3 regions of the Erwinia sp. AK-PDG3-5 genome follow, and region 2 is predicted to be linked to each of the others. Evidence: predicted binding sites of a transcription regulator. Region 2 holds the regulator's gene; each other region holds the start of a gene.
The links. Region 2 encodes CRP, which controls carbon source genes, mostly activating them, when cyclic AMP is high. Its sites were predicted from a motif close to ATGTGANNNNNNTCACAT; they were not measured.
Positions count from the first base shown of each region.

Region 1 (10,211 bases), 2.4 Mb from region 2:
GCAGGTCTATGCGCATTTGCGGCGTACACGACAGCTATTTCCCCACGCTGAAATCATTCTTTCAACCTGGGCGATGGCGCCTGAGCGGATGGCGTGGTGGCAGGTAAGTCTGGGGGTGCTGAAGGTCCGTTTGGTCTTGAGTCCGGATCCCGGTTCGCAGGTCTACACCGTCAAAAAGGCCAAATACATCACCAACGTTAATCGTCTGCTAATTTCCTCGCGTGCCGGGCTGGCAGAGGCCACCCGACCGCTGGCGGTCAAACTCAGAACCGACAGCAGCCTGACCAGCAGAAGGCTGGAATCATTGTTAAACCAGCACGTGGTTTGTGACGTTCCGCCGGTGCCGCGCGATCCGGCCTTCACCATTTTTCGTTCCCGGGTCATCAACGCCGATTGGTATGCCCGTGATGCTCGCGGCAGCTTGCCCTATCTGTATCACCCTGGTGATATCTTTCTGGCAGGTTTAACCGAAGATTTGCGGCTATTTTTCAGCGCGCCGCTGGCCGGGGCCGACATTTTTCACCCATCAGCAATTGCTGGACTCAGCTGCCCGTGGCGCTACGTGCCAGAGCAGTGGTTCTGGATTAATGCCATCTACAAGACTACGGGCGAGTGGGTTTATAACGGCAACTTTGAACATGATGAGCAAAACATTGTGGCGTCTGAACAAGCCTATCTGGCCAATTTTGTGCCGTATTCCGCGCGGACCCTTGGCTTTCAATGGAGCAAATATTGGCGCTGCTATCCATTGCGAGGAATGTTTAGTGTCTGCACGCATCGCCGTTGGCTGCGTCTTGCAGCCCGGACTGAAGGCAAGCGCATCCACCGCATTTCGGGCATCGCCGACACGATAATGACGGCAATCTGGCGTGGCGGTTACCGTCTGCGAAATCTTTTACTGCGCTTTTCCGCAATTCGACGTATTGCGATGCGACTTTTTGTGCATCGCCGGTAATCACTGTTCATGAAATCGGGAGGGGATAGTTTATGAAGGATATAAGCAAACCATCCAGCGATGGGTTTGTCTCGGCACCGGGAAGCCGCGAAACAATGCGCGAGCTGTGGCAGGCACGTCATCTGGTCAGTCAGCTTGTCTGGCGAGATCTCACCGTGCGTTACCGTCAAACCTGGCTCGGTTGGCTATGGGCGGTTTTGAATCCGGCAATGAATATGTCGCTCTATTACGTGGTCTTTGGCCTGATGGTTAAATTTCGACCGCGGGAATATCAGGCGCCTTATGCGCTGGTACTCCTTAGTGGGTTGGTTATCTGGATGCTGTTTGCCGCCACGCTGAATGCCACCAGTGAAAGTCTGCTGAACAATCTGCACTTGATTAAGAAAATCTGGTTCCCTCGAGTGGCACTCACCGTAGCCGCTTGTGGCGTGAGTCTGGTGGATTTCACGCTGGCACTGATTTGCCTGCTGTTGTTGCTACTGGCTTGCGGCATTTTCTGGTCGCCTCTGCATCTGCCGTTGTTGATTGTCTGCGGATTGATGACCGCGCTGTGCGGCTGGGGCGCAGGCTGCATCATGGCGTTACTGCGCCTGCGTTATCGCGATGTGCGTCATCTGATGCCACTGCTGATCCAGGGCATGTTCTATGCCACGCCGGTGGTATGGACGCCAGGCCTGTTGTCAGATCGCTGGCAATGGCTTGAAATGCTTAATCCGCTTGCCCAACTGATTGCGGCGTTCCGACATGTGCTATTACACGGGCCGGCACCGTCCCCCCTTGCGCTGATGACGGCAATGGCCGGTAGTCTGGTGCTGGCCGCTGCCGGATATGGATTTTTTGTCCGCTTTGAACCGGGGGCGACAGAGAGAGAATGATTATCTTTGAGCACGTCTCCCGCCAGTACGTTGCGACGCAAAACACGGGAACTACGTTGAGAAGTGCACTGTCATTTCGCTCTCCTCCCGTCAACCCTGCATTTGTTGCGTTGGATAATGTCAGTTTTCATCTTAAGCAGGGCGAAGCGTTAGGGATTATCGGGCGCAACGGCTCCGGGAAATCGACATTGCTAAAGTTGCTAACCCGGGTAATCCGGCCTTCTGCCGGACGTATTACCGTCAATGGCAAAATTTCTTCATTACTTGAAGTGGGGGCAGGTTTTCATCTTGATCTGAGCGGCAGGGAAAATATTTATCTGGCAGGGACCATTCTGGGGATGTCCCGGAGGGAAATTGCCAGCCGGGTGAACGAAATCGTCGATTTTTCCGGTCTGTCAGGCTCTATTGATTCGCCGGTGCGGACCTGGTCTTCCGGGATGAGTCTGCGGCTGGCGTTCTCCATTGGCGTGCATCTGGACAGCGATATTCTGGTGATTGACGAGGCGCTAACCGTCGGCGATGTCGACTTCCAGTCGCAGTGTATGGCACGAATTCAGGACTTCCGTCAGGACGGTGGCACTCTGGTGCTGGTCAGTCATGATGAACGTCAACTACGTCAGGTTTGCTCGCGTGGGGTGGTTCTGGACAATGGGCGCATGGTAGCCGATGGCGATATCGTTAAGGCGCTGGCACATTATGCGGAATAGTCTGAAGTTAAACAGTAAATGAGGAAGTAGGCGATGAATTTTCTGGCGCACCGCGGCCTGTGGCAACGGGAAGAAGATAAAAATAGCCGCCAGGCTTTTGGCAGAGCATTTCAGGCCGGTCTGGGGGTGGAAATAGATATTCGCGATCTGAACGGAGTGCTGGTGGTCAGCCATGATATGCCGCGTAATGGCGCGTTGACCTTCGCTACGGTATTGGGCGACTACGTTAATGCAGGGCGGCCGGGTACGCTTGCCATTAATATAAAGTCTGACGGACTGACCGCACCACTCCACTGTTTGCTGACATCCCACCAGGTGGTCGATTATTTCTGCTTCGATATGTCCGTCCCGGACACGCTGCCTTATCGCCAAAGGGAAATGCCTTTTGCTGTCAGGCTGAGCGAGTATGAACCGGAAGGTCCGCTGAGTGAATGTGCCAGCATCGTATGGTGGGATGCCTTCAGCGAACAGACGTTACCTACAGATCGTTTGGCGAACTGGCTGTCGAGGGGAAAACGCGTTTGTCTGGTTTCACCAGAGCTGCACAGGCGATCGCCGGAAGCCTTCTGGCAGCAGCTAGCGGCGTTGCCACCAGCGATACGGCAGAATCATAATTTAATGTTGTGTACCGATCACCCGGTACTCGCAGAGAGGGCTTTGTCATGATCCAGATCCGCGGCGTGATTTTTGATATGGATGGTGTGCTTATTGATGCGCGCGAGTGGCATTACACTGCGCTGAACCGCGCGTTGGGCCTGTTTGGTTTTGCTATTAGCCGTGAAGCCCATCTTCGTGAGTTCGATGGTCTGCCCACCTATGACAAGCTGCAGCGTTTATCCGCAAACCAGGGATTGCCATTGACGCTGCACGGATTCATCAATGAGATGAAACAGCGCTATACGTTGCAAATGGTCACCCGTCTTTGCGCGCCGGTGCCGGCACATCATCAGGCGCTTGCCGGGCTGAAAGCACAGGGTTACCAGCTTGCCGTCGCGTCCAATTCTGTACGCGGCAGTATTGACCTGATGCTAGAAAAAGCCGGGCTGAAAAAATACCTTGGGTTCACGCTGTCGAATGAGGATGTCGAAAAGGGGAAACCCCACCCGGAAATTTACCACAAGGCGATATCCCGCATGGGATTGATGCCGGAAGAATGTGTAGTGGTGGAAGACAATCCGCACGGCATTGCCGCGGCAGTAGCCGCAGGGGCACATGTTTTACGCGTGGCAGATCCCTCTGAAGTATGCCTTTCACGCATAACCGATTTTATTCGTCAGAGAGAAGCGGGGTCTGATGTGCCAGCCGACTCTCACATATTCTGATAGCCATCCTGCAGGGACTGATAACAGGTCGAGCCAGTTAAATATTTCTGTCGCAACGCTTAGGTGAGCATAACGATTATTTGTCTATTTATTATGCCGTTATTGTATTCACCTGGCATTAAGATGGAAGTCTGATGTACTCACCTAAGTACTCAATTTTTTACTGTGTTTCTACGAAACCATTTGAGACGCTATGAAATGAAAAATCCACGCCATGGCGTGGATTTTAGAAGGGTTTGCCGCCTTGATGAGGTTTACTGACACCCATCAGACAACTTAAGTGCTTTAGACGTTAAACAGGAAGTTCATCACGTCGCCATCTTTAACGATGTACTCTTTACCTTCTGAGCGCATCTTGCCGGCTTCTTTCGCACCTTGCTCACCCTTGCAGGCGATGTAGTCATCAAAGGCGATGGTCTGCGCGCGGATAAAGCCTTTCTCGAAGTCGGTGTGGATCTTACCGGCAGCCTGTGGCGCGGTGGCACCTACCGGGATAGTCCAGGCACGTACTTCCTTCACGCCCGCGGTGAAGTAGGTCTGCAGGTTCAGCAGCGAGTAACCGGCGCGGATCACGCGGTTCAGACCGGGCTCTTCAATACCCAGCTCGGCCATAAACTCTTCGCGGTCGGCATCTTCCAGCTCGGCAATATCAGACTCAACGGCGGCACAGACTGGCACCACCACGGAACCTTCTGCTTCGGCAATCGCGCGCACGATGTCGAGGTACGGGTTATTTTCAAAACCGTCTTCGTTTACGTTGGCGATATACATGGTTGGCTTCAGGGTCAGGAAGCTCAGGTAGCGGATGGCCGCTTTATCTTCGTCGCTCAGATCCAGCGCGCGCAGCATGCCAGCTTTTTCCAGATGCGGCAGACATTTTTCCAGCGCGGCCTGTTCAACTTTGGCGTCTTTGTCGCCGCCTTTGGCTTTCTTCTGCACGCGCTGCAGAGCACGTTCACAGGTATCAAGGTCGGAAAGCGCCAGTTCGGTATTGATGGTTTCAATATCGTCAGCCGGGTCGACTTTATTATTCACGTGGATGATGTTGTCGTTTTCAAAACAGCGCACCACGTGGCCGATCGCTTCAGTTTCGCGGATGTTGGTCAGGAACTGGTTACCCAGGCCTTCACCTTTCGACGCGCCTTTTACCAGGCCGGCGATATCCACGAACTCCATGGTGGTCGGCAGAATGCGCTGTGGCTTAACGATGGCCGCCAGCTGATCCAGACGGGAGTCAGGCATTGGCACTACGCCGGTATTCGGCTCAATGGTACAGAACGGGAAGTTAGCTGCTTCGATGCCCGCTTTGGTTAACGCATTGAACAGGGTGGATTTCCCGACGTTTGGCAGGCCCACAATACCGCATTTGAATCCCATGTTTGAATCACCTTAATTGCTTGATAACCAATGAGCCAGACAACTCACCGGTGTTATTAGTTGGTTACTGCTAAAAGTTACCGCGCATTATACACGGAATTATGCGGCAAATGACGTTGATTTATGCCCAGCCGTTCAGGTTTAGGGTTGAGATCTGCCTCACAATTCCCGATACTGACTTAACTTTACAGCTGACGGAGAACGCCGCAGATGCATCGCTTGCTGCTTACGCCACCTTAAGACTTCCCTTGCCAGCAACGCCTGTTGCGCCACTCGTCTCTCTGACGAGCCTCTTTGCGCCCGTTCTTCCGCGGTGCAGGATTTCACCTGATTAATGATAACTGGAAATTTTAATGTTTAATCTGAGCAAGCTCAGGGCGAGTGACGTCAAAAATGACGTGCTGGCCGGTGCCGTGGTGTCTGTCGCGCTGATCCCGGAAGCGACGGCCTTTTCTCTGCTGGCCGGTCTGTCACCGACCATCGGTCTGCATACCGCCTTTATTCTCGGGCTGGTCACCGCCTTCTTCGGCGGCAAGCCTGGGATGATCTCCGGCGCGGCCGGGTCGATCATCGTGGTGCTAATCAGCCTGATTACCCAACACGGCTACGAGTATGTGCTGCTGGCGACCATCCTGGCGGGACTGATCCAGCTGGCGATTGGCGTGCTACGACTCGGTAAGTTTATCCGGCTGGTGCCGCAACCGGCGATTTATGGGTTCGTTAACGGGCTGGCGATCGTAATTATGCTGGCGCAGTTCCCGATGATTAAAGGGCAGGGGCCAGTGATGTATGCGCTGGTGGCGCTGGCGATGATGATTGTCTGGCTGTTCCCGAAACTGACCAAGGCGATCCCCGGTTCGCTGGCGGCGCTGATTGTCATCAGTGCGATTGCCATTGGTTTTGGTCTGGATACCAAGCGCGTTGGCGACCTGGCGAATATCTCCGGGTCACTACCATCCTTCCATCTGCCGACCGCGCCATTAACCTGGGACACCCTGAAAATCGTGCTGCCGTATGCGGTGGTGATTGCGCTGGTGGGGCTGATTGAGTCGCTGCTGACGCTGGCGGTGCTGGATGAAATGGGCAGTAAAAAGGGCGCCGGCAACCAGGAGTGCGTGGCGCAGGGCATCGGCAACACCATCTGCGGCTTCTTCGGCAGCTTTGCCGGCTGTGCGATGATCGGTCAGTCAATTATCAACTTCACTTCCGGCGGGCGCGGACGCATCTCCAACCTGGTCGGTGCGGTCCTGCTGATCCTGTTTGTCATTAGCCTGTCCGACTATATCGCACTGCTGCCGGTGGCGGCGCTGGCGGGTATTATGTTCGTGGTGTGCATTAACACCTTTGAATGGAGCTCCATTAAACGGCTGAAACGCATGCCGAAAGCCGATGCGGTGATTATGATCGCGGTAACGCTGGTGACCATTTTCACCGACCTGGCGATGGCGGTGATCTGCGGGGTGATTATCTCGGCGCTGGTCTTTGCCTGGCAGCATGCGCGCATCACCATTATCGCGCAATCAGAAAAAGAGGGCGAGAAAACCTACCGTCTGGAAGGGCCGCTGTTCTTTGGTTCCACCGCCAGTTTCCAGGAACTGTTCAATCCGCAACAGGATGCCGACAGTGTGGTGATCGATTTCGCCCGCACCCGGGTGATGGATTCCAGCGGCGTGGAAGCAATCGACAAGCTGACCGCTCGCTACCTTGAAGCCGGTAAAAGCCTGCGTCTGCGCCACCTGAGCGAGGATTGCATCAGCTTGCTGCGCCAGGCCGGGCCATTCTGCAGCCATGAACTGGACGATCCGGATTATAAAGTCGCCAGTAATGATGCCTGAGTCATGAAGGGGTTGCCGGGCCTGCCGGCAATCTTAAAGATTCCAATACGGTCAAAAAATCCTGACCATCAACAAAACGTTGAGAACGATAAAAATTGTTGCCAGGGGTGACTAAACTGTAAAGCTGCCGCTGGACCTGCCGATAACGTTAAAAATCGTCGTATTGATTCGCTGTTTTACAGAATAAGCATCTATGTTTTATCTGTACGACGATTTTTAGCATTGGCAGGACGCCAGAACATTGGCATGAAGGCATGATACATAATTACAACTGTGTTCCTATCCACACGCTTAACGGTGAACTGATCGCACTCGATCTGACGCCTGGCGAAATGGACATTGATTCGGGCACTCCGCTGGTCGATCAGCTCGATCCGGAAACCCTTTTGCTTAATCAATTGCTCACCATTGAGCATTACGCTGACTATTTCCAACAACACGGCTTGCTGTGCTGCCTGACGATCGATTTCCAGCTGGCTAAAGTGGTCAGCCAGTCGGCGTTTATCCAGCAAATCCTCAGCCATTTGCCGTTTATCCGTCTGAAACTGTCAGAGGATTTCCCGAACCTGCACGATGGTCCGAACAATCCACTGCTGCGGACGCTGATTGAACAGCTCAACATCCTGTGGCTGGATGATTTAGGGGCAGGGGACGCGAACCTGAATGCGCTGCAGTCGAAAATGTTTGAGGCGGTAAAACTCGATCGGCAGTTCTTTCTCGATAACGTCACCAAACCCTGGTTCAGCATCCTGATCGCCAATATCCGCCAGTACACCAATCGGGTGATTGTGGAAGGGGTTCAAAGCGAAATCCAGCTGGGGAAACTGGCCGAAAGCAAAATCTGGGGCGTTCAGGGCTACTTCTTGCCGAGGGTGGCGCTGAAAGAATTGGGCCAAGCCGACGACTAATCTTTCCTTTGACCTGTGCATCCCCCCAATTTGCCAACATCTCAGAGGCTACAGGGTGGTGCCACAGGGCGCGTTAGCCGGGTGTATGCCGCAGGGATGCGGCATCCAAGCCCCCAGGGATGGGTTCACGGCGTCCCGGATAACGCGCCCTGTGGTAACGCCGGGTCACCAAACCCGGTCTTGACCTTAAGATCACCAAACCCGGTCTTGACCTTACTCAGCCTTAAAACTGTGCAACCGGTTCATCGCCTTTAAGCGATCTTCCTTCAACCACACCTCGGTACAACGCGCGGCTTCATCAATAGCATTATCAATTAACGACTGCTCGGCTGCCTGCGGCTTACCCAACACAAATCCCACCACCTTATTGCGATCGCCCGGATGACCAATGCCAATTCGCAAACGGTGGAAGTTAAGATTGTTGCCGAGCTTGCTGATGATATCTTTTAAACCATTGTGACCGCCATGACCGCCACCCTGCTTGAACTTCGCCACGCCCGGCGGCAAATCTAACTCATCATGCGCCACCAGAATCTCTTCCGGCGTAATCCGGTAAAACGTGGCCATCGCCGCCACCGCTTTACCGCTCAAATTCATAAAGGTGGTCGGAACCAGTAAACGGACATCTTCGCCGCCGATATTCAGACGTGCGGTGTAACCGTAAAACTTACTGTCTTCTTTTAACGCTTGATTGTGACGCTGTGCCAGTAAATCGACGTACCAGGCACCGGCATTATGACGGGTGGCGGCGTACTCGGCGCCGGGATTGGCAAGGCCCACAATCAGTTTAATGCTGCTCACTTGTCTGTTTTCCTGAAGAGTGCGGTGAAGAAGGGGGCTAGTGTACGTTGCCCGGCTGAAAACGCAAAATCCCCCACCAAAACGTGACACACGCCGCAATAGTTCACATCCGTGATAATGCATTTTCTATAAGAAATCAGCAGCTTGTGCGTAAAGAAATGTCAAACTTTTAGCAACAAATGTGATCTGTCCCGCACCAACATAAACATCCATTGCATAAACTTATGACATTCGGGCACAGGACAACGCCCTTATCTGGAAACTGGAGGGGAATAATGAAACGTAAACATGCCAATCTTACCGGTAATTCTTTAATGGTGTTGGGCCTGGTCGTAATGGTGGCGGGCGTCGGTTATTCCGTGCTGAATCAGCTTCCACAACTGCAATTGCCTCAGTTTTTGGTTCATGGCGCCATATTCAGCATCTTTATCGGCGCACTCCTTTGGCTGGTGGGCGCACGTATCAGTGGACGGGAAAAAGTCACTGACCGCTACTACTGGGTACGCCACTACGATAAACGCTGCCGTCGCAGCACCGATGGCCCTAGCCACCATTAATCCCGTTAAAAACGCCTCTGTTCAGAGGCGTTTTAATCCTTTATCCCGCCACGCCTGACAGCACCTCCACTTCGGTTGCTACAAAACGCGTCACCCGGTTACGCCCTAACGCCTTTGCCTGATACAAGGCTTCATCAGCGGCGACCATTAACGTCGGTATCTGATGGTAAGCACCCTGCGCGGTGGCCACCCCAATACTCACCGTGTAATTCACCCCTTCCGGATGGGAATGCTCCACCGTCTGACGGATCTTCTCGGCATACCGCAAGGCATCGCGCTCGCTGGCCACCAGAATCGCCGCAAACTCTTCGCCGCCTAATCGCGCAAAATGACTCTGCGCCGGCAGGGATTGCTGCACCTGTCGGCAAAAATCAATCAGCACCAGATCGCCCTGACTGTGACCAAAGCGGTCATTGATGCTCTTAAAATGGTCCAAATCGAACAGCATAATGGTTAGCGGCTGCGCCGTTTTATCACACAGGCGAGCCAACGCTTCGCCCTGCTCAAACAACGCGCGACGGTTCCAGACGCCGGTCAGGGGATCGAGCAACGAGGCATTCTTATACTTGATCTGCGTGCGCTCATTGACCATTGCCAACATGGTAAAGGTCAGCCCGATCACCATCATGATCGACTCCAGAATGACGTAAACCGAAAAGGTCGAACCGCCAATCGCGCCATGAAACGGACTGGGAATGCCGCCATCCACCACCGCGCGCGTCAGGTGGAACAGCAGATGGATCCACAACAACAGCTGGGCCGGCCAGTAGGTCACCGGCAAGGTGGCCCGCGAACGGTGCAACTCAATGATCATCCAGCCGGTGTAAATCACACACAGCAGACACACGGCCAGAATGCGCATCGGCATCGAGTG
Region 1 is NZ_CM165967.1:2,799,115-2,809,325, reverse strand. It holds gene AC1UKS_RS12920 (WavE lipopolysaccharide synthesis family protein) at 1-955, shown strand, start outside; gene AC1UKS_RS12915 (ABC transporter permease) at 988-1,830, shown strand; gene AC1UKS_RS12910 (ABC transporter ATP-binding protein) at 1,827-2,537, shown strand; gene AC1UKS_RS12905 (PI-PLC domain-containing protein) at 2,571-3,203, shown strand; gene AC1UKS_RS12900 (HAD family hydrolase) at 3,200-3,859, shown strand; gene ychF (redox-regulated ATPase YchF) at 4,145-5,236, opposite strand; gene AC1UKS_RS12890 (SulP family inorganic anion transporter) at 5,590-7,071, shown strand; gene AC1UKS_RS12885 (EAL domain-containing protein) at 7,326-7,979, shown strand; gene pth (aminoacyl-tRNA hydrolase) at 8,193-8,780, opposite strand; gene ychH (stress-induced protein YchH) at 9,056-9,337, shown strand; gene AC1UKS_RS12870 (GGDEF domain-containing protein) at 9,378-10,211, opposite strand, start outside.
Region 1: a site for CRP is predicted at 8,960-8,977, ahead of pth (aminoacyl-tRNA hydrolase). Genes of this name have one in related genera too.

Region 2 (10,211 bases):
CGCCAGCGACGAGGTCAGCATGGTGTGTTCACGCGCCAGCGTGGTCATGGCATTGATATGCTCGACGATAAACTGGCTGTGCGTCACCCACAGTTTCATATCCGCCAGATAGCTGGGATCAAAGCCTGGCTCCTGCATCGACTGATTGAGCGAGTTGAACAGAGCGTTGTGCGCCTGATTAACGCGGATACGCTGATAGGCCAGCTTCACCGGGTCCTGTTCATTCCCCAGCAATAACCGCAGCGCATCCTGATAGGTTTCCAGCGCGTCATGCGCATTCTGCCGCAGCAACCCGCTTTGCCATTGCGGCCACAACCAGATGGTGCCCCCGAAGGCAATCAGGCAACCCATCAGCGTATCCAGTAAACGCGGCAGCAGGAAGTCTGCGCCGTTAAGCGAGAGCAGCTGCAACGAATACACTGCGGTGACCGTAAAGCCAATCATCGCGAAGCCGTAGAATTTACGGATAAACAGGTAGCTGATAAGGGTAATGGCTAGCATCACCAGCAGCACGATGGATTCGGGTGCCTGCAGGCGCAGGGTTACTGCGGCAATCACCAGCCCGGCCAGCGTGCCCAGCGCACGGTGCTGAATACGGACGCGGGTTGCGCTGTACCCGTTCTGGCTGACAAACATGACCGTCATCAGGATCCAGTAGGGTTTGGGCAGATTAAAGAATAGCGCCAGCGAGCTGGCAAAGGTCAGCATCACCGCAAAGCGGGCGGCGGTGCGCAAGGCGGCCGATTTCAGCGACAAATAGCTTCTGATAGCCGGCAGCAGCGGCAGTCGGCGCTGCCGGTCAGCCATCAAATCGCGCTGATAAAGGGGACGCTGGGTACGCAGCACCCGACCAATCCGGCTGAAGTGGTAATAGCAGAAGGTGCCGACGGGGTTATCCGGATTCTGCCGTGAGATCTTCTCCAGCGCCTGAAGCTGCTTATCCATGGTGAAGCGCTCGGGCAGCTTGTGGTAGAGGATATCGTCGGCCAGTTCACGTAGCCTGGCGGCGATGGTCTGCGCATTCCAGCGGATCACCGCTTCGGCATGGCTTTGCTCCACCAGCTTTTGCACTTCTTCCGGCTGATGCAGGCTGACGGAGATGTGCTCCTGCAAATCAAGCGCGATTTGAAACGCGCGGGTCAGCCGCTTGTGGTGATTGTTGTTGGTGGCTGACAGCATATGCATCTGCTGATAGCAGGTGGTGATCAGGTCGACCGCTTTTTGCTGGCGCGCCAGCAGCGGAGGCAGGGCTTTCTCCGGATCGGTGAGTTTGGTCAGCAGGGTGTATTTCGCTTCGCAGTAACCCGCCAGCTCGCGATAGAGCAGGCTTAAGGTTTCCCGCAGCGGCTGCTCTTTCCACAGCCAGAACCAGACCCAGTTGAACACGCCGTACCAGATGGTGCCGAGCACGTAGAGCATCGGCGGTTCCCACACCGGCATGCGTCCTGCCAGGCTAAGGGTGAAGATTGCGGCTATCAGCGAGCCGGGCAGCAGGCGACCATGCAGCGGGCTGATTTCGCCGGTGACGCCCAGCAGCATCGCCATCGAAAACAGGATCACGGGCAGGGGAACGTGGTGACCGGCAAGGTACTGGATCAGGAAACTGCTGAAGGCGAACAGGATTCCGCCAACGATCAGGCGTTTGAAAAAGCGCTTATGAGGAGTATCAAGGCCAGCGAGGTTGCAACAGGCAGGGACTAAGGAAAACAGCAACCCTTTTTGCAAGTCGCCCAGCAGCCATCCCATCGCTACCGGTAAACAGAGCACCAGCGTCTGGCGCAATGCGTAGTTGATCTCCGGGTGATAAATCAGTCGACGCCACATCACTCCACACCAAATAAAAAGGCGCAACACCAGGTGTTGCGCCGTGGATCAGAGCCGATTAGCGCGTGCCGTAGACAACGATAGTTTTACCGTGTGCCGAGATCAGGTTCTGATCTTCCAGCATCTTCAAAATGCGTCCCACTGTTTCACGAGAACAGCCAACGATTTGCCCAATTTCCTGGCGGGTGATCTTGATCTGCATCCCATCCGGGTGCGTCATGGCGTCCGGTTGTTTTGCCAGGTTCAGCAAGGTCTGCGCGATGCGACCCGTCACATCGAGGAAAGCTAAATTGCCCACTTTCTCAGAAGTGACCTGCAAGCGATTCGCCATCTGTGCAGACAGGCGCATCAGAATGTCAGGGTTAACCTGGATCAGCTGACGGAATTTTTTGTAGGAGATTTCAGCCACTTCACAGGCTGTCTTCGCGCGTACCCACGCGCTGCGCTCCTGACCTTCTTCAAACAGGCCAAGCTCGCCAATAAAGTCGCCCTGATTGAGGTAAGACAGGATCATCTCTTTGCCTTCTTCATCCTTGATAAGCACCGCTACTGAACCTTTGACGATGTAGTAGAGGGTTTCTGCCTTTTCACCCTGATGAATCAGCGTGCTCTTGGATGGATACTTATGAATATGGCAATGAGACAGGAACCATTCAAGTGTCGGGTCTGTTTGCGGTTTGCCGAGAACCATTCGCTGTTATCCTCTGTTGTAATCGTGCCTAAATACAGGGGCAGAGTTCCCTGCCAGGCGTTGAAATAGTCAAGCGTTTCCCATCAGGAAATTTATTCGGGCCTCTGTTAAAAGCCTGGCTCGTTATGCGATTCGTTTCGTCGTGCCTGTAGAGTACTGACGAAAATATTACAGCTTTGTTTGTAGCACAGCTTTCAACGAGTGTCTTGTGTTGTCTCGCTTCAGCATAGTGCGAAAATTGCCGCATTGCCGTTTTTCTGGCTAAAGCGTAATCTGGCGATAACTGAATGAATTAGAGGAAATTGTTATGCAGGCTCGAGTCAAGTGGGTTGAAGGGTTAACGTTTTTGGGAGAATCCTCATCCGGGCATCAGGTTCTGATGGACGGAAATGCGGGCGATAAAGCCCCGAGCCCGATGGAGATGGTGTTGATGGCCGCGGGCGGATGCAGCGCAATCGACGTGGTTTCCATTCTGCAGAAGGGCCGCCACGACGTAAAGGATTGCGAAGTGAAGCTCAGCTCCGAACGCCGTGAAGAGGCCCCACGCCTGTTCACCCACATCAATCTGCACTTTATCGTCACCGGCGTGGCGTTAGGCGATAAAGCGGTGTCGCGTGCCGTTGATCTCTCCGCTGAGAAATATTGCTCGGTCGCACTGATGCTGGGCAAAGGCGTGGAAATCACCCACAGCTATGAAGTGATTGAGTTACCGGCGTAAGTCATCCCATCGCCGCCTTAAGCCCCGTTCCCGCGGGGCTTACTCTATTTTCTTACCCTGGATCAGACGTTTCACCAGCGGCCCCATAATCAACTCCATCGCCAGTCCCATCTTGCCGCCCGGCACCACCAGCGTATTAATGTGCGAGATAAACGATCCCTGCAGCATCGACAGCAAATACGGGAAGTCGATATCTTCCAGCGCCTGGAAATGGATCACCACAAAGCTTTCATCCAGCGACGGGATACCGCGCGCCGCGAACGGGTTAGAGGTATCTACGGTCGGCACACGCTGGAAGTTAATGTGCGTGCGGGAGAACTGCGGCGTAATAAAGTTGATGTAATCCTCCATGGATCGCACCACCGAATCCATCACCGCTTCGCGTGAGTGGCCGCGTTCGCTGGTATCGCGCACCAGTTTCTGGATCCACTCCAGGTTAACGATCGGCACTACGCCAACCAGCAAATCAACCTGCTGGGAGACATTGTTCTGCGGCGTCACCACGCCGCCATGCAGCCCTTCATAAAACAGCACGTCTGTCGGTTCCGGCAGGGATTGCCACGGCGTAAAGGTTCCCGGAACCTGATTCCAGGGTACCGCTTCATCATAGGTGTGCAGATATTTGCGGGATTTGCCGCTGCCTGAACGACCATATTCCGCGAAGGTCTGTTCGAGCAGGGCGAAGTCATTGGCTTCCGGGCCGAAATAGCTGATATGGCGGCCCATATCGCGCGCCTTACGGATCGCCATATCCATTTCAGGACGGGTATAACGGTGAAAGCTGTCGCCTTCGACTTCGGCGGCATGCAGATTCAGCTGCTGGAAGATTTTTCTGAAGGCCAGGCTGGTGGTGGTGGTTCCCGCCCCGCTGGAGCCGGTGACGGCAATAACCGGATGTTTGGCTGACATGCGCATACCTCCCTGAGAAAAGTCACATCGATCACGCATTGGTACCATGTTTCGCGCACGGGTGTCATCTTTGCCACTTAACCGGTCACGGAACCTCGCGGCATAATATTGACCGTCTCGTGCAGTTCAGACCACACCAGCACCGCTTCGCCGCTGCTTAACTGGCGGCGAACATCCTTCACTTTTTGTTCCAGCGAGCGTTCCTGCTCACCGTAGTCGGTGCCTTCACGCAGGACAAAGGATTCAATCAGGTTATCGAGGGTGTCAGCGTCGAGCTCTTTCCAGGGAATAATCACGTTAGTTGTCCAGCCAGGTTGAAAGCCATTGAGGAATGCGTTGCTCAAGCCACATTTGCGGATTGCGTAAGGTGCCACCGACAAACCCCACGTGGCCACCATATTCGGTCAGTTGATAGGTCACTGACGCAGGCAGCAGGTCGGGCGTGGGGATCACTTCGTCGGTCATAAAAGGATCGTCTTTGGCGTGGATGATCAGCAGCGGTTTTGCCACGCCGGGCAATAACGGCATCGCGCTGCAACGACGGTAGTAATCCGTCGCATCCTGAAAACCGTGTGCCCTGGCGGTAATGGCATCATCAAAATCACGCAGCTTTTTCAGCGCCCGAAGCTCAGTCAGATCGATGGGCAAGGTGCCAGGCCAGGCAAGCAGTTTGCGTTCAGCGTTTTGCTTCAGAAGATTGAGCAGGTAGCGCTGGTAAACGCGGGAAAATCCCTGCTCCAGCTTCTGGCTGCAGGGTTCCAGCATCAGCGGGGCCGATACCACCACCGCCGCATCCAGCAGGCAGTTTGCGCCCTGCTCGCCCATCAGGCAGGCCAGCATATTCCCGCCCAGCGAAAACCCAACGGCGGCGGTGGGAACCTGCCCCCACTCTGCACGCAGCCAGTTAAGGAAAAAGGTGGCATCGCTGGTTTCGCCAGAGTGATAAATCCGGTGGAGGCGATTGGGCTCGCCGCTGCAGCCACGAAAATGCATCACCACCCCCAGCCAGCCTCGCGCCTGACAGCTTTCCAGCAGCCCGTGGGCATAAGGGCTGTTTACGCTGCCTTCCAGACCGTGAAACAGCACCATCCGCGGCTTGTGTCTGGCACCTGCAGGATCTTCACTCCACGCCAGATCGATAAAATCCGTGTCCGGCAACGTCAGGCGTTGCCAGTGAGGTTTTAGGTTAATCCGACGGCGAACCAGGCGCGGCAGAAGCGTTTGCAGGTGCGCATTGCTCATGCCGGTTAAGGGCTGAAAAGAGGCGGCTGCTGAGTGATTAAAATTCATGTTCAAAATGCTTGTAGGATCTCTGTCACATTGCTAGCTTCGACAAGTTCGTTTCTGGTCAGGGGGTGAGGAGCACCCGTTTCATATGGAACTGAGTTTGTTTTTATCGATGTTAGGCTTTTTATGGGTCGCTGCCATCACGCCAGGCCCTAATAATATGTTACTGACCGCCTCCGGCGCCAACTTTGGTTTTCTGCGCTCGCTGTGGTTGCTGATTGGCATCATGATCGGCATGCAGGTGATGCTGCTGATGGTCGCCTTTGGCATTGGTGGACTGATCCTGCTTTATCCCTCGCTGCATCTGGTGCTGAAAATTGGCGGCAGTGCCTATCTGCTGTGGCTGGCATGGAAAATTGCCAGCGCGAAATACGAGAAACTGGACACCGAAACGGCACCCGCCGCGCCGATGCCGTTCTGGCAAGGCGGCCTGCTACAGCTGATTAACCCGAAAGCCTGGCTGATGGCCTTGGGCGCGGTGGCCAGCTTTAGCCTCGCCGGTGAAGCCTATCGCGGTTCGGTGCTCGCTATCAGCGCCGGTATGGCGTTGGTGAATGTGGTTTCCGGCGTGATCTGGCTGGGCTTCGGTTCGCTAATTGGCCGTATTCTGCGTAGCCGCCGCGCGTGGACGATATTCAATGTCTTTATGGGGATCCTGACCGCGGCCTGCGTGCTGCTGATCTGGCATTAATTCCCCGCCCGGCAACATGAACCACCGGCAGGTATGCTGCTCCCTGGAGGGGCACTTTCTCTGCCGGTGGTTTTTTTATGGGCTAAACCCGGATTATGGCTAAAGAACCCCGCATTTGATCTAAGGATGAAAAGTTATAACAGATAATTTCTAATTACTTTCTTGCGATGGTCACTGTCGGTTACAAAGGCGTTATTCAAACAATAACGTGCGGCGGAAGACATTATGGCAAGAAAATTTACTCTTACTCTTATTGCGGCATCACTCGGACTGTTCGCGCTTAGCGCCCAGGCGGTAGATGTCACAGTAGCCTATCAAACCTCTGCCGAACCGGCGAAAGTCGCTCAGGCCGACAACACCTTTGCCAAAGAGAGCGGGGCGAAAGTCGACTGGCGTAAATTCGACAGCGGCGCGAGCGTGGTGCGTGCGCTGGCTTCCGGCGATGTGCAGATTGGTAACATCGGCTCAAGCCCTCTGGCCGTAGCCGCCAGCCAGCAGGTACCGATCGAAGTTTTCCTGCTGGCCTCTCAGCTGGGTAACTCTGAAGCGATGGTGGTGAAAAACACCATCAAAACCCCGAAAGATTTGATCGGCAAACGCATCGCCGTGCCGTTTATTTCCACCACCCACTACAGTCTGCTCTCCGCGCTGAAGCATTGGGGCATCCGTCCCGATCAGCTGCAAATTATCAACCTGCAACCTCCTGCCATTATTGCTGCCTGGCAGCGTGGAGATATCGATGGCGCCTACGTCTGGGCACCTGCGGTTAACGAACTTGAAAAAACCGGCAAGGTGCTGACTGATTCCGATCAGGTCGGAAAATGGGGCTCGCCAACGCTGGATGTCTGGGTAGTGCGGAAAGATTTTGCGCAGAAACACCCGGAAGTGGTCACCGCCTTTGCCCGCAGCGCGCTCGCGGCACAGAAAGGCTATATCGATAATCCCGAGCAGTGGCTGAAAGAGGGCGACAACCTGAGCAAACTGTCCCGTCTGAGCGGCGTGCCGGAACAACAGGTTCCCGGTCTGGTGAAAGGCAATACCTATCTCACCGCCCAGCAGCAGGTTGAACAACTTGGGAAGCCGGTCGATAAGGCGATTGTCGATACCGCTAAATTCCTGAAAGAGCAGGGTAAGGTGCCGCAGGCGGCCACCGATTACAGCGATTACGTTACCGATCGCTTCGTTAAACCTCTCGCGACGCAATAAGGAGTTCCCATGCTGACGGTCTCGCATCTTACGGCTCGCTATGAAGGGCACCTCGCACTGCAGGATATCAACCTGTCGATTGATTCTGGTGAGCTGCTGGTGGTGCTGGGACCTTCAGGCTGTGGCAAAACCACGCTGCTGAATCTGATTGCCGGTTTTCTGCCTGCCGAATCCGGCAGCATTATGCTGGATGGCAAGGCGGTCACCGGGCCGGGCGCAGAACGCGGCGTGGTGTTTCAACATGAAGGGCTGCTTCCGTGGCGCAACGTGCTGGATAACGTCGCTTTTGGCCTGCAGCTGGCCGGCGTCGAGAAAAACGCGCGCCGCGAAGTGGCTCGCCAGATGTTGAAGAAGGTTGGGCTGGAAGGCGCTGAAAAGCGCTTTATCTGGCAGCTGTCCGGCGGCATGCGCCAGCGGGTGGGCATTGCCCGGGCGCTGACCGCGGACCCGCAGCTGTTGCTGCTGGATGAACCTTTCGGCGCGCTTGACGCCTTCACCCGCGAGCAGATGCAGGAACTGCTGCTAACCCTGTGGAAGGAGAGCGGCAAGAAGATCCTGCTGATCACTCACGATATCGAAGAAGCGGTGTTTCTTGCCAGTGAACTGATCCTGCTGTCGCCCGGGCCGGGAAGGGTGATTGAACGACTGCCTCTCGACTTTGGCCGTCGTTATATCGCTGGCGAGTCCTGCCGATCCATCAAGTCCGATCCGGCGTTTATTGAGCGCAGAGAATACGTTTTAGGCCAGGTCTTCCAGCAACGCGAGGTGTTTTCATGAGCCTGTTATCCACCGAAAAAACCGTGCCACGCCGCGTGCGTCTGCGTTGGCCCTTTGGCCGCCAGATCACGCTGAGTGCGGCGACTTTGCTGGTGATCCTCGCGATTTGGTGGGGCGTCACGGCGCTGAAACTGATTGCGCCGCTGTTTCTGCCTGCGCCGCAGCAGGTGTTCCATCAGCTGCTGACCATTGCCAGTTCTCAGGGGTTTATGGATGCCACGCTCTGGCAGCATCTGGCCGCCAGTCTGACCCGCATCCTGATCGCGCTGTTTGCCGCGGTGATTATCGGCGTGCCGGTAGGCATTCTGATGGGATTGAGTGCAACCGCACGCGGCATTCTCGATCCGCTGATCGAACTTTATCGTCCGGTTCCGCCTCTGGCCTATCTGCCGCTGATGGTGATCTGGTTTGGCATTGGCGAGACCTCCAAAATCCTGCTGATCTACCTGGCCATTTTTGCCCCCGTGGCGATGTCAGCCCTGGCTGGGGTGAAAAGCGCCCAGCAGGTACGCATTCGCGCGGCCCAGTCGCTGGGCGGCAACCGCTGGCAGGTGCTGTGGTTTGTGATTTTGCCTGGCGCACTCCCTGAAATCCTCACCGGTCTGCGCATTGGTTTGGGCGTGGGCTGGTCGACGCTGGTGGCCGCTGAGCTGATCGCCGCCACGCGTGGACTGGGCTTTATGGTGCAGTCCGCCGGAGAATTTTTAGCGACCGATGTGGTGCTGGCCGGCATTGCCGTCATCGCCCTGATCGCTTTCACCCTTGAGCTGGGGCTGCGAGCGCTTCAGCGCCGCTTAACCCCGTGGCACGGAGTACACTCATGAACGAACGACTGACGATTACCGCGCTGGGCCCGAATATCGGCGCTCAGGTTTCCGACATCAACCTCAGCCGTCCGCTGAGCGATGCACAATTCGAACAGCTTTATCATGCGCTGATCCGCCATCAGGTCTTATTCTTCCGCGATCAGCCGGTCACGCCTCAACAGCAGCGTGCGCTGGCCACCCGCTTTGGCGACCTGCATATCCACCCGGTTTATCCTCACGCGCCGGGTGTGGAAGAGATTATCGTGCTGGATACCCATGACAATAATCCGCCGGACAACGATAACTGGCACACCGATGTGACCTTTATTGCCGCGCCGCCAGCTGGCGCGATCCTCGCGGCCAAACAGCTGCCGGAAACGGGTGGTGATACGCTGTGGACCAGCGGCATTGCCGCGTATGAGGCGCTGTCTGAACCCTTTAAGGTGCTGCTTAGCGGATTACAGGCCGAGCATGACTTTACCAAGTCATTTCAGGAATTTAAGCATCGTGGCAGTGAAGAGGAGCATGCGCGCTGGAAGCTGGCGGTCGAGAAGAACCCGCCGTTGCTGCATCCGGTGATCCGCACCCATCCGGTCAGCGGCAAGTCGGCGTTATTCGTCAACGAAGGCTTTACCACGCGCATTGTGGATGTCAGCCAGAAGGAGAGCGATGCGCTGCTGAACTTCCTGTTTGCCCATGTCACCAAACCGGAGTTTCAGGTCCGCTGGCGCTGGCAGGAGAACGATATTGCTATCTGGGATAACCGGGTCACGCAGCATTATGCCAACGCCGACTATCTGCCGCAGCGAAGGATCATGCATCGCGCCACCATCCTGGGTGACAAGCCTTTTTACCGCGCTGAAAGCTGAGGGCTGTGAATTAGTCAGCGGCCATCAGGTTGCGCGAGAAGTTGCGGACATCGGCGCCGGCTTTCAGGCGATAGAGCTTCGCTTTTCGCGCACCGGTGGCCACGCTTTCGCCGGTTTCTTCAAACATCTCAGAAGCCTCAAACCGGCGGATCAGGCTTTTGCGCTGCACCGTTTGGCCAAGGATCGTTTCGGTGACATCCTGAAGCTGAGTCAACGTAAATGCTGCGGGCAGGCAGTACACCGGCAGCAAGGAATAGAGCGTCTTCTGCCGTAATCGCTGCAAAGCGGCGGCAATAATCTGCTGATGGTCAAAGGCAATATTTGACCTCGACGCCAGCTCTGCCACTGGCTGCCACTGCACATCACTGATGGCATCACTTTCCGACTGGCAATTCTCTGCCGCGATCAACGCATACCAGGCCGATGTCAGGCT
Region 2 is NZ_CM165967.1:444,919-455,129, forward strand. It holds gene AC1UKS_RS01950 (YccS/YhfK family putative transporter) at 1-1,824, opposite strand, end outside; gene crp (cAMP-activated global transcriptional regulator CRP) at 1,883-2,515, opposite strand; gene AC1UKS_RS01960 (OsmC family protein) at 2,823-3,233, shown strand; gene AC1UKS_RS01965 (phosphoribulokinase) at 3,273-4,142, opposite strand; gene AC1UKS_RS01970 (YheU family protein) at 4,220-4,438, opposite strand; gene AC1UKS_RS01975 (hydrolase) at 4,440-5,432, opposite strand; gene AC1UKS_RS01980 (LysE family translocator) at 5,518-6,120, shown strand; gene tauA (taurine ABC transporter substrate-binding protein) at 6,346-7,326, shown strand; gene tauB (taurine ABC transporter ATP-binding subunit) at 7,336-8,103, shown strand; gene tauC (taurine ABC transporter permease TauC) at 8,100-8,927, shown strand; gene tauD (taurine dioxygenase) at 8,924-9,778, shown strand; gene AC1UKS_RS02005 (NUDIX hydrolase) at 9,789-10,211, opposite strand, start outside.

Region 3 (10,211 bases), 1.4 Mb from region 2:
ATCGAAGGAGAGCGACAGTGGCAGCATCAGGCGAGGAACGAATTCTTTACCGTTCCAGACCGGCTCCATCGACGATTTAGACACGCCGAGGATCGCCACTTCCGGCGCATTGACGATAGGGGTGAACGAAGTGCCACCGATGCCGCCAAGGCTGGAGATGGTGAAGCAGCCGCCCTGCATATCGCCGGCCGTCAGCTTACCGTCACGCGCTTTCTTCGAAATCACCGACAGCTCGTTAGACAGCTCAACAATGCCTTTCTTGTTGACGTCTTTGAACACCGGAACCACCAGACCGTTTGGCGTATCAACCGCCACACCGATATTGATGTATTTCTTCAGCGTCAGCTTCTGTCCATCTTCAGACAGCGAGCTGTTGAAACGTGGGAACTCTTCCAGCGCTTTGGCAACCGCCTTCATGATGAACACCAGTGGGGTGATCTTCAGATCCAATTTCTTCTTCGCGGCTTCGTCATTCTGCTGCTTACGGAAGTTTTCCACTTCGGTAATGTCGGCCTTGTCGTGCTGGGTAACGTGAGGGATCACGATCCAGTTACGGCTCAGGTTAGCACCCGAGATTTTCTGGATGCGGCCCAGCTCGACTTCTTCAATCTCACCGAACTTGCTGAAGTCCACTTTCGGCCATGGCAACATGCCCGGCATACCGCCACCGGCCGCTGCTGCGGGTGCAGACTCGGCACGTTTCACCGCATCTTTGACGTAAGACTGCACGTCTTCTTTCAGAATGCGGCCTTTACGGCCAGTGCCTTTCACTTTCGACAGATTGACGCCGAACTCACGGGCCAGACGACGGATAACCGGCGTGGCGTGGACGTAAGCATCGTTCTCAGCGAACTCACCTTTGGATTCCGCTTTCGCCGGTGCCGGAGCCGCTTTCGCCTCCTGCTGAGCCGGTGCAGCCTGCTGTGGTGCCGCTGCCGGAGCAGCCGCCGCTGGCGCAGCGCCTTCCACTTCGAAGACCATGATCATCGAACCGGTTTTCACTTTATCGCCGGTGCTGATTTTGATCTCTTTCACGGTGCCCGCGAACGGTGCCGGGACTTCCATCGAGGCTTTGTCGCCTTCAACGGTGATCAGCGACTGCTCGGCAGCCACTTTATCGCCCACTTTGACCATGATTTCGGTGACTTCGACTTCGTCATCACCGATATCCGGCACGGCAACTTCTTTCGCGCCGCCGGCTGCTGCGGGTGCCGCTGCCGCGTCTTCTTTCACTTCTGGCTTGGCTTCAGCCGGAGCCGAACCTGAACCGGCAGTTTCGAAGACCATGATCAGCGAGCCGGTGCTGATTTTGTCGCCGGTGCTGATTTTGATCTCTTTCACCACACCCGCGAACGGAGCAGGCACTTCCATTGAGGCTTTGTCGCCTTCAACGGTAATCAGCGACTGCTCGGCTTCCACCGTGTCACCGACTTTGACCATGATTTCGGTCACTTCAACTTCGTCAGAACCGATATCCGGCACGGCAACGTCTTTGCTTTCTGCCTGAGCAGGCGCAGCGGCGGCCGCCGGTTTCGCGTCTTCTTTTTTCTCTTCGGCTTTGGCCGGTGCCGCAGCACCTTCCGCGTCTTCGAAGATCATGATCAGCTTGCCGGTTTCAATTTTGTCACCGGTCGCGACTTTGATCTCTTTTACGACGCCCGCCTGTGGGGAAGGGACTTCCATAGAGGCTTTATCGCCTTCTACGGTGATCAGCGACTGCTCAACTTCAACCTTGTCGCCCACCTTGACCATGATCTCGGTGACTTCCACTTCGTCTGCACCGATATCCGGTACGGTAATTTCGATAGCCATTAATCTTTCCCTCTTATGCCAGACGCGGGTTGACTTTATCGGCATCGATATTGAATTTGATGATCGCTTCCGCCACCACTTTCTTCTCGATTTCGCCGCGTTTAGCCAGTTCACCCAGAGCCGCAACCACTACGTAAGACGCATCCACTTCAAAGTGGTGACGCAGGTTTTCACGGCTGTCAGAACGACCGAAACCGTCGGTGCCCAGTACGCGGTAATCGCTGGCTGGCATGAAGGTACGGATCTGCTCGGCGAACAGTTTCATATAGTCGGTTGAGGCCACGGCCGGTGCATCGTGCATGATCTGCGCAACGTATGGCACGCGTGGTTCTTCTGTCGGGTGCAGCATGTTCCAGCGCTCGCAGTCCTGACCGTCGCGGGCCAGTTCGGTGAACGAGGTGACGCTGTAAACGTCAGAGCCAACGCCGTAGTCTTTCGCCAGGATCTGCGCAGCTTCACGCACGTGACGCAGGATAGAGCCTGAACCCAGCAGCTGTACCTTCCCTTTGTTGCCTTCTACCGTTTCCAGCTTGTAGATACCCTTACGGATACCCTCTTCCGCACCCTGCGGCATCGCAGGCATGTGGTAGTTTTCGTTCAGCGTGGTGATGTAGTAGTAGACGTTCTCTTGCGCTTCGCCGTACATACGCACCAGACCGTCATGCATGATGACTGCCACTTCGTAAGCATAAGAAGGATCGTAAGAGATACAGTTAGGGATAGTCAGAGACTGAATATGGCTGTGGCCATCTTCGTGCTGCAGACCTTCGCCGTTCAGCGTGGTACGGCCGGAAGTCCCGCCCACCAGGAAGCCACGAGCCTGCTGATCGCCTGCTGCCCAGCACAGGTCGCCGATACGCTGGAAACCGAACATGGAGTAGTAGATATAGAACGGGATCATTGGCAGGTTGTTGGTGCTGTAAGACGTTGCCGCCGCCAGCCATGACGCGCCAGCGCCCAGTTCGTTAATCCCTTCCTGCAGGATCTGACCTTTCTCGTCTTCTTTGTAGTAAGCAACCTGCTCGCGGTCCTGCGGGGTGTACTGCTGACCGTTCGGGCTGTAAATACCGATCTGACGGAACAGACCTTCCATCCCGAAAGTACGCGCTTCATCGGCGAGGATCGGAACCAGACGATCTTTGATCGACTTGTTCTTCAGCATCACGTTCAGGGCACGCACGAAGGCGATGGTGGTCGAAATTTCTTTGTTCTGCTCTTCCAGCAAGGCGGAGAACTCTTCCAGCGCAGGCATTTCCAGCTTCTCGCTGAAGTTTGGCTGGCGGGTTGGCAGGTAGCCACCCAGTTTCTCACGCTGACCGTGCAGGTATTTGTACTCTTCAGAGTCTTTCTCGAAGGTGACATACGGCAGTTTTTCGATGTTGCTGTCGTCAACCGGCACGTTGAAACGATCACGGATATAGCGCACGCCATCCATGTTCATTTTCTTCACCTGGTGAGCGATGTTTTTGCCTTCCGCGGATTCGCCCATACCATAGCCTTTAATGGTATGTGCCAGAATAACCACAGGTTTCCCTTTGGTATCCTGCGCTTTTTTCAGGGCAGCAAAGACTTTCTTCGGATCGTGACCGCCACGGTTCAGTGACCAGATTTCATCGTCAGACATGTCTTTAACCAGCGCAGCGGTCTCCGGGTAACGCCCGAAGAAGTGCTCACGCACGTAAGCGCCATCGCGGGATTTGAAGGTCTGGTAGTCACCGTCAACGGTCTCGTTCATCAGCTGAACCAGTTTACCGGTGGTGTCTTTACGCAGCAGTTCATCCCAACGTCCGCCCCAGATAACTTTGATCACTTCCCAACCGGCGCCAGCAAAGATGCCGTCCAGTTCGTTGATGATTTTGCCGTTACCGGTGACCGGGCCATCCAGACGCTGCAGGTTACAGTTGATGATGAACACCAGGTTGTCCAGCTTCTCACGGGTGGCGATAGTGATCGCCCCTTTGGATTCTGGCTCATCCATCTCACCGTCGCCGAGGAAGGCGTAAACGGTCTGCGCCGCGGTGTCTTTCAGACCACGGTGCTCAAGGTACTTGAGGAATTTCGCCTGGTAGATCGCGCCGATAGGGCCCAGGCCCATGGATACGGTCGGGAACTGCCAGAAATCAGGCATCAGTTTCGGGTGCGGGTAAGAGGACAAGCCTTTCCCGTCAACTTCCTGGCGGAAGTTGTTCATCTGCTCTTCGGTCAGGCGGCCTTCAAGGAAGGCACGTGCGTAAACGCCCGGAGAGATGTGGCCCTGGAAGTACACCAGATCGCCGCCGTCTTTTTCGCTACGCGCACGGAAGAAGTGGTTAAAGCACACTTCATAGATGGTCGCAGAAGACTGGAAGGAGGACATGTGACCACCGAGGTCCAGATCTTTCTTCGATGCACGCAGAACGGTCATGATGGCGTTCCAGCGAATTGCGGAACGGATACGACGTTCGAGAGAAGTATTGCCCGGATAGTCCGGCTCGTCTTCAACAGCAATAGAGTTGACGTAGTTGCGGGCGTTCACGCCTGCCGCGATTTTAACGCCACCTTTACGTGCTTCGCTCATTACCTGGTCGATCAGGAACTGTGCGCGCTCAACACCTTCTTCACGGATGACCGATTCGATCGCCTGTAGCCAGTCGCGAGTTTCGATCGGATCCACGTCATTGTGTAAACGTTCTGACATGGGGGTATTCCTTATCTGTGTCTAATACGTTGAATTGTCTGGAGCCTGTCCCACTGTGTCCGCAATCCTTCAGGCACAGTGAGACAGGCTCGTCGTGTATACCTTGCCAGTGGCAGGGCATAGTTCCGCGTTATGGTTACGCGTTAGTCCTTACGTTGCTGTAATCGTCGTAAGGAGCGCTCTCTGCGACTCTGCTCCCGACTTCTGTCCAGCAATATTTCCTCGATAAACGCCAGGTGACGGTGTGAGGCTTCGCGCGCCTTTTCGGGTTCGCGTGCCACAATCGCCTCAAAAATTCTGGCGCGGTGACCGCCTACTTTTGCCAGCATTTCCCGGCGCGAGTAGAGCAATTCGAAGTTCTGTCTGACGTTCTGTTCCAGCATCGGCCCCATGCTGCGGAGTAAATGCAGCAGCACCACATTATGGGCCGCTTCTGTTACAGCGATCTGATACTGCATCACCGCATCCGCTTCTGCGTCCAGATCCCCGCTGTCTTGTGCGGTCTGGATCTGCACATGGCAGTGGCGAATACGTTCAAAATCATCGTCCGTGCCCCGGAGCGCGGCGTAATACGCGGCGATCCCTTCCAGTGCATGGCGCGTTTCCAGCAGGTCAAACTGGGATTCCGGGTGGTCAGCCAGCAGTTCAACAAGCGGGTCGCTCAGGCTCTGCCACAGGCTGGTTTGCACAAAGGTGCCACCGCCCTGACGACGCAGCAGTAAACCTTTCGCTTCCAGACGTTGGATAGCTTCACGCAGAGAAGGACGGGAGACATCAAACTGTTTTGCGAGCTCACGTTCCGGGAGCAGCTTTTCACCCGGACGCAGGGTCCCTTCCATAATCAGGGACTCGAGCTGTTGCTCGATAGCATCGGATAGCTTTGGTTGGCGGATTTTACTGTAGGCCATCATCCCTTCTTCTGCCATTTGCCGAAGTTAATTGGTAATACCAATTGCAAAAAGGTGCCCGTAAACTAACAAAGTATTCACCTTATGTCCATATGGCAACCCACTGAAACAGGACCCACGTCTCGTTTTCCCATAGAGGACGAGTCCCAAAAAAGGGGGGGAAAAGCGGGGCGTTTCAAATGTTAAATTTTTTAACTTTTCTGAAACAAGGCAAGCGTTTAGTGGGTAAAAATCCACCGGCCATAAGGCAACGATATTCGTCTTTTGGCCGGGTTTGTGACAGAAACATGAATTGTGATTAAGCGATGAATTTTTAGGCATTCTCCCGCACAAAAAGCGAAAGCGAGTGCAATGGCCACCGCTTATCACTATTCTTGTCGCGAAGGTAGCATGAGCCTCTTTTTAGTGTCTCTGGCACTGTAAATTTTTCAATACGTTACCTGTGACAACTGACTGACAAAGACGCGTCTTTTGTTGAAAATAATAACGACATCATGAGGTTTATATGGAACAAACACAGGGCGACACGCTGAAGCGGGGATTGAAAAACCGCCATATTCAGCTGATCGCGTTGGGCGGTGCCGTGGGTACGGGCCTGTTTCTCGGCATTGCCGATACCATCCGCATGGCGGGCCCGTCGGTGCTGCTGGGCTACGCGATCGGCGGCTTTATTGCCTTCCTGATTATGCGTCAGCTGGGTGAAATGGTGGTCGAAGAGCCGGTAGCCGGTTCCTTCAGCCACTTTGCCTACAAGTACTGGGGCAATTTTGCCGGTTTCGCCTCTGGCTGGAACTACTGGATCCTGTATGTGCTGGTGGCGATGGCGGAACTGACCGCCGTCGGCAAATATATCCAGTACTGGTATCCGGATATTCCGACCTGGGTGTCCGCTGCCGTGTTCTTCGTGGTGATCAATGCCATCAACCTGACCAACGTAAAAGTGTACGGTGAGATGGAGTTCTGGTTCTCGATCATTAAAGTGGCTGCGGTCGTGGCGATGATTGTGTTCGGCTGCTGGTTACTGTTCGGTGGCCATGCCGGACCTGAAGCCCGCGTCTCCAACCTGTGGGATCGTGGCGGTTTCTTCCCGAACGGCATCTCCGGCCTGGTGATGGCGATGGCGGTGATCATGTTCTCCTTCGGTGGCCTTGAGCTGGTCGGCATCACCGCAGCAGAAGCGGATAACCCCGAGCAAAGCATCCCGAAAGCGACCAACCAGGTGCTGTATCGCATCCTGATTTTCTATATCGGCTCGCTGACCGTGCTGCTGTCGCTGTATCCGTGGACCAAAGTGATTGGCGGTGCCAGCCCGTTCGTAATGATTTTCCACGAGCTGGGCGACAGCCTGGTGGCGAATGCGCTGAACGTGGTGATCCTGACGGCGGCGCTGTCGGTGTATAACAGCTGCGTGTACTGCAACAGCCGTATGCTGTTTGGCCTGGCGCAACAGGGCAACGGCCCGAAAGCGCTGCTGAAGGTCGATTCACGCGGCGTGCCGGTAATGGCCATCGCGGTTTCTGCTGCCGCCACCGCCTTCTGCGTACTGATCAACTATCTGATGCCGGGTGAGGCCTTCGGTCTGCTGATGGCTCTGGTGGTGTCGGCGCTGGTGATTAACTGGGCGATGATCAGCCTGGCGCACCTGAAGTTCCGCCGTAAGAAAGATCAGCAGGGCGTGGTCACCCGCTTTAAGGCGCTGCTCTATCCCGTAGGTAACTATCTCTGCCTGCTGTTCCTGGCCGGTATTCTGGTGATTATGGCGATGACGCCAGGCATGGCGATCTCCGTCTGGTTGATCCCGGTGTGGATTGCCATTCTGGGCGTGGGTTATCTGCTGAAGTCACGGTCTCAGAAAGCCTGACAGCATGAGGGCACCCCGGTGCCCTCTTCTTTTCCTTCCGCTCGTTCACCAGTTCTGCTTACTGTTCATCGTCGGCTTACCCGCCTGAAAGCATAAATGTTATCCACCTCACACTTTCTCGCCGACAGGGATTTTGTCCATTTCTGCGACGCTTTCCACCAGCGCAAATCCCCCCTAAGCCATTAATACTGCACTTCATGATTCCAGTAAGGGAAAAATCCATGAAGGGCACTGCACTTTCGATTAAAGAGAAGATTGGCTACGGCATGGGCGATGCAGGCTGCAATATGATCGGCGGCGCCATCATGCTGTTCCTTAATTATTTCTACACAGACGTGTTTGGTCTGGCGCCCGCGCTGGTCGGCGTGCTGCTGCTGTCGGTAAGGGTTATCGATGCGGTGACCGACCCAATCATGGGCGCGATTGCTGACAGAACGCAGAGCAAATATGGCCGCTTCCGGCCCTGGCTGCTGTGGATTTCCCTGCCTTATGTGCTGTTCAGCGTGCTGATGTTTACCACGCCAGAATGGACCTATAACAGCAAGGTTATCTATGCCTTTGTCACCTACTTCCTGATGTCGCTGACCTATACGGCGATCAATATTCCCTATTGCTCGCTGGGCGGCGTGATCACCAATGACCCGAGCGAACGCGTCTCCTGCCAGTCTTACCGCTTTGTGATGGTCGGTATCGCCACCCTGATCCTTTCCCTTTCCCTGCTGCCGATGGCGGAGTGGTTTGGCGGAGAAAACAAAGCCCGCGGTTACCAAATGGCGATGAGCGTGCTGGCGCTGATTGGCCTGTGCATGTTCCTGTTCTGCTTCGCCACGGTGCGCGAGCGTATCCACCCGGCGGTGCCAAGCAATGACGATCTCAAATCTGACCTGAAGGCCGTGTGGAAAAACGACCAGTGGGTTCGCATCCTGCTGCTGACCTTCTGCAACGTCTGCCCCGGCTTTATCCGTATGGCAGCCACCATGTACTACGTCACCTGGGTGATGGGCCAGTCAACGCACTTCGCCACGCTGTTTATCAGCCTGGGCGTCATTGGCATGATGATTGGGAGTACGCTGGCGAAGGTGATGACCGACCGCTGGTGCAAACTGAAGGTATTTTTCTGGACCAACATCGTGCTGGCGATTTTCTCCAGCGGCTTCTACTTCCTCGATCCTCACGCGACCGTGCTGGTGGTGGTGATGTACTTTGTGCTGAATATCCTGCATCAGATCCCTTCACCGCTGCACTGGTCGCTGATGGCCGACGTGGATGACTACGGTGAATGGAAAACCGGGAAACGCATTACCGGCATCAGCTTCTCCGGCAATCTGTTCTTCCTGAAAGTGGGACTTGCGGTCGCCGGTGCCATGGTGGGCTTCCTGCTCTCGTATTATGGCTACGATGCGGGTGCGAAAGCGCAGGCACCGAGTGCCATCAACGGTATTATGCTGCTGTTTACCGTGATCCCAGGCGTGGGCTATCTGATCACCGCCGGCGTGGTTCGCCTGCTGAAAGTGGATCGTCCGATGATGCTGCAAATCCAGCAGGACCTGGAAAAGCGTCGGCAGAACTTCCAGCAATTGAACGACTATCACGACAGTAAATCCCCAATCAAACCGGTGAATACATAATGACTTCCTCACTCTGGCAAAATCCGTTAATCGAGCAGCGCGCCGATCCTTTTATCCTGTTCGATCGCGGCAGCTACTACTTTATCGCCTCCGTCCCGGAATATGACCGGCTGGAAATCCGCCAGGCAAAAACGCTGGCCGCACTGGCTGAGGCCTCGCCGGTTGTGGTTTGGCGAAAACCAGACAGCGGCGAAATGAGCGAGCTGATCTGGGCACCCGAACTGCACAGAATCGACGGTATCTGGGTCATCTACTTTGCCGCGGCGCCCACCCAGGCGATCAAAGACGGCCTGTTCCAGCACCGAATGTTTGCGCTGGCCTGTACGGACGATAATCCCCTCACCGGCACGTGGCGTGAATGCGGGCAGATTGTCACCCCGATCGACAGCTTTGCGCTGGATGCCACACACTTTGTGCATCAGGGAAAGAACTGGTATTTGTGGGCGCAGAAAGATCCGGCCATCGCCGGTAACTCCAACCTCTATCTTGCGGAGCTTGCCACGCCGTGGGCGATAAAAGGTGAGCCGGTGATGATCAGCCGGCCGGAGTTTGACTGGGAATGCCGGGGGTTTAGCGTCAACGAAGGCCCTGCCGCAATCCGCCATGGCAATCGTCTGTTTGTCAGCTATTCCGCCAGCGCAACCGATGAAAACTACTGCATGGGCTTACTGTGGATTGAGGCGGACGCGGACCCGATGGACAGTGCTAACTGGCATAAATCGGCGCTACCGGTCTTTACCACCAATACTGATCATCGCCAGTTTGGGCCCGGTCATAACAGTTTTACGGTCTCAGAGAAGGGAGAGGATGTGCTGGTCTATCATGCGCGGAATTACACCGAAATTGAGGGCGATCCGCTGTATGACCCTAATCGTCATACGCGGATCAAAACCTTTAGCTGGAATGCGCAGGGGATGCCGGAATTTGGCACGCCACCTGCCGATTCGTCGTCAGACCAGCGTGCCGTAAATGGTTAACAGCGCCACCACCACCACCATCACCCACGAAACCTTCTTCGCAAGCGCCACGGCGACGCGAGGGGTTTCGACCTTATCGGTGTGCGGATCGCGTGCCAGAGAGAACTGGGCAAGCCGCGTCAGCACCTGATATTGCGAGGTGTGGCGGTCGCCAAGGGAAGCAAACCAGGCGGGCAGCGCGCGCTCGCCATGGCCAAGCAGCGCATAGGCCACGCCCACTGCCCTGACCGGCAGCCAGTCAACAATATGCAGGATCGCATCCACGCCCGACTGTGAGCGCTCCAGCGGTGAATGATGACGCGCCAGCCACGACTGCCACGCCCGCAGGAAGGCGTATCCCACCAGCAA
Region 3 is NZ_CM165967.1:3,839,374-3,849,584, forward strand. It holds gene aceF (pyruvate dehydrogenase complex dihydrolipoyllysine-residue acetyltransferase) at 1-1,812, opposite strand, end outside; gene aceE (pyruvate dehydrogenase (acetyl-transferring), homodimeric type) at 1,826-4,489, opposite strand; gene pdhR (pyruvate dehydrogenase complex transcriptional repressor PdhR) at 4,633-5,397, opposite strand; gene aroP (aromatic amino acid transporter AroP) at 5,903-7,258, shown strand; gene AC1UKS_RS17950 (glycoside-pentoside-hexuronide (GPH):cation symporter) at 7,480-8,886, shown strand; gene AC1UKS_RS17955 (glycoside hydrolase family 43 protein) at 8,886-9,863, shown strand; gene ampE (beta-lactamase regulator AmpE) at 9,837-10,211, opposite strand, start outside.
Region 3: a site for CRP is predicted at 7,355-7,372, ahead of AC1UKS_RS17950 (glycoside-pentoside-hexuronide (GPH):cation symporter). Genes of this name have one in related genera too.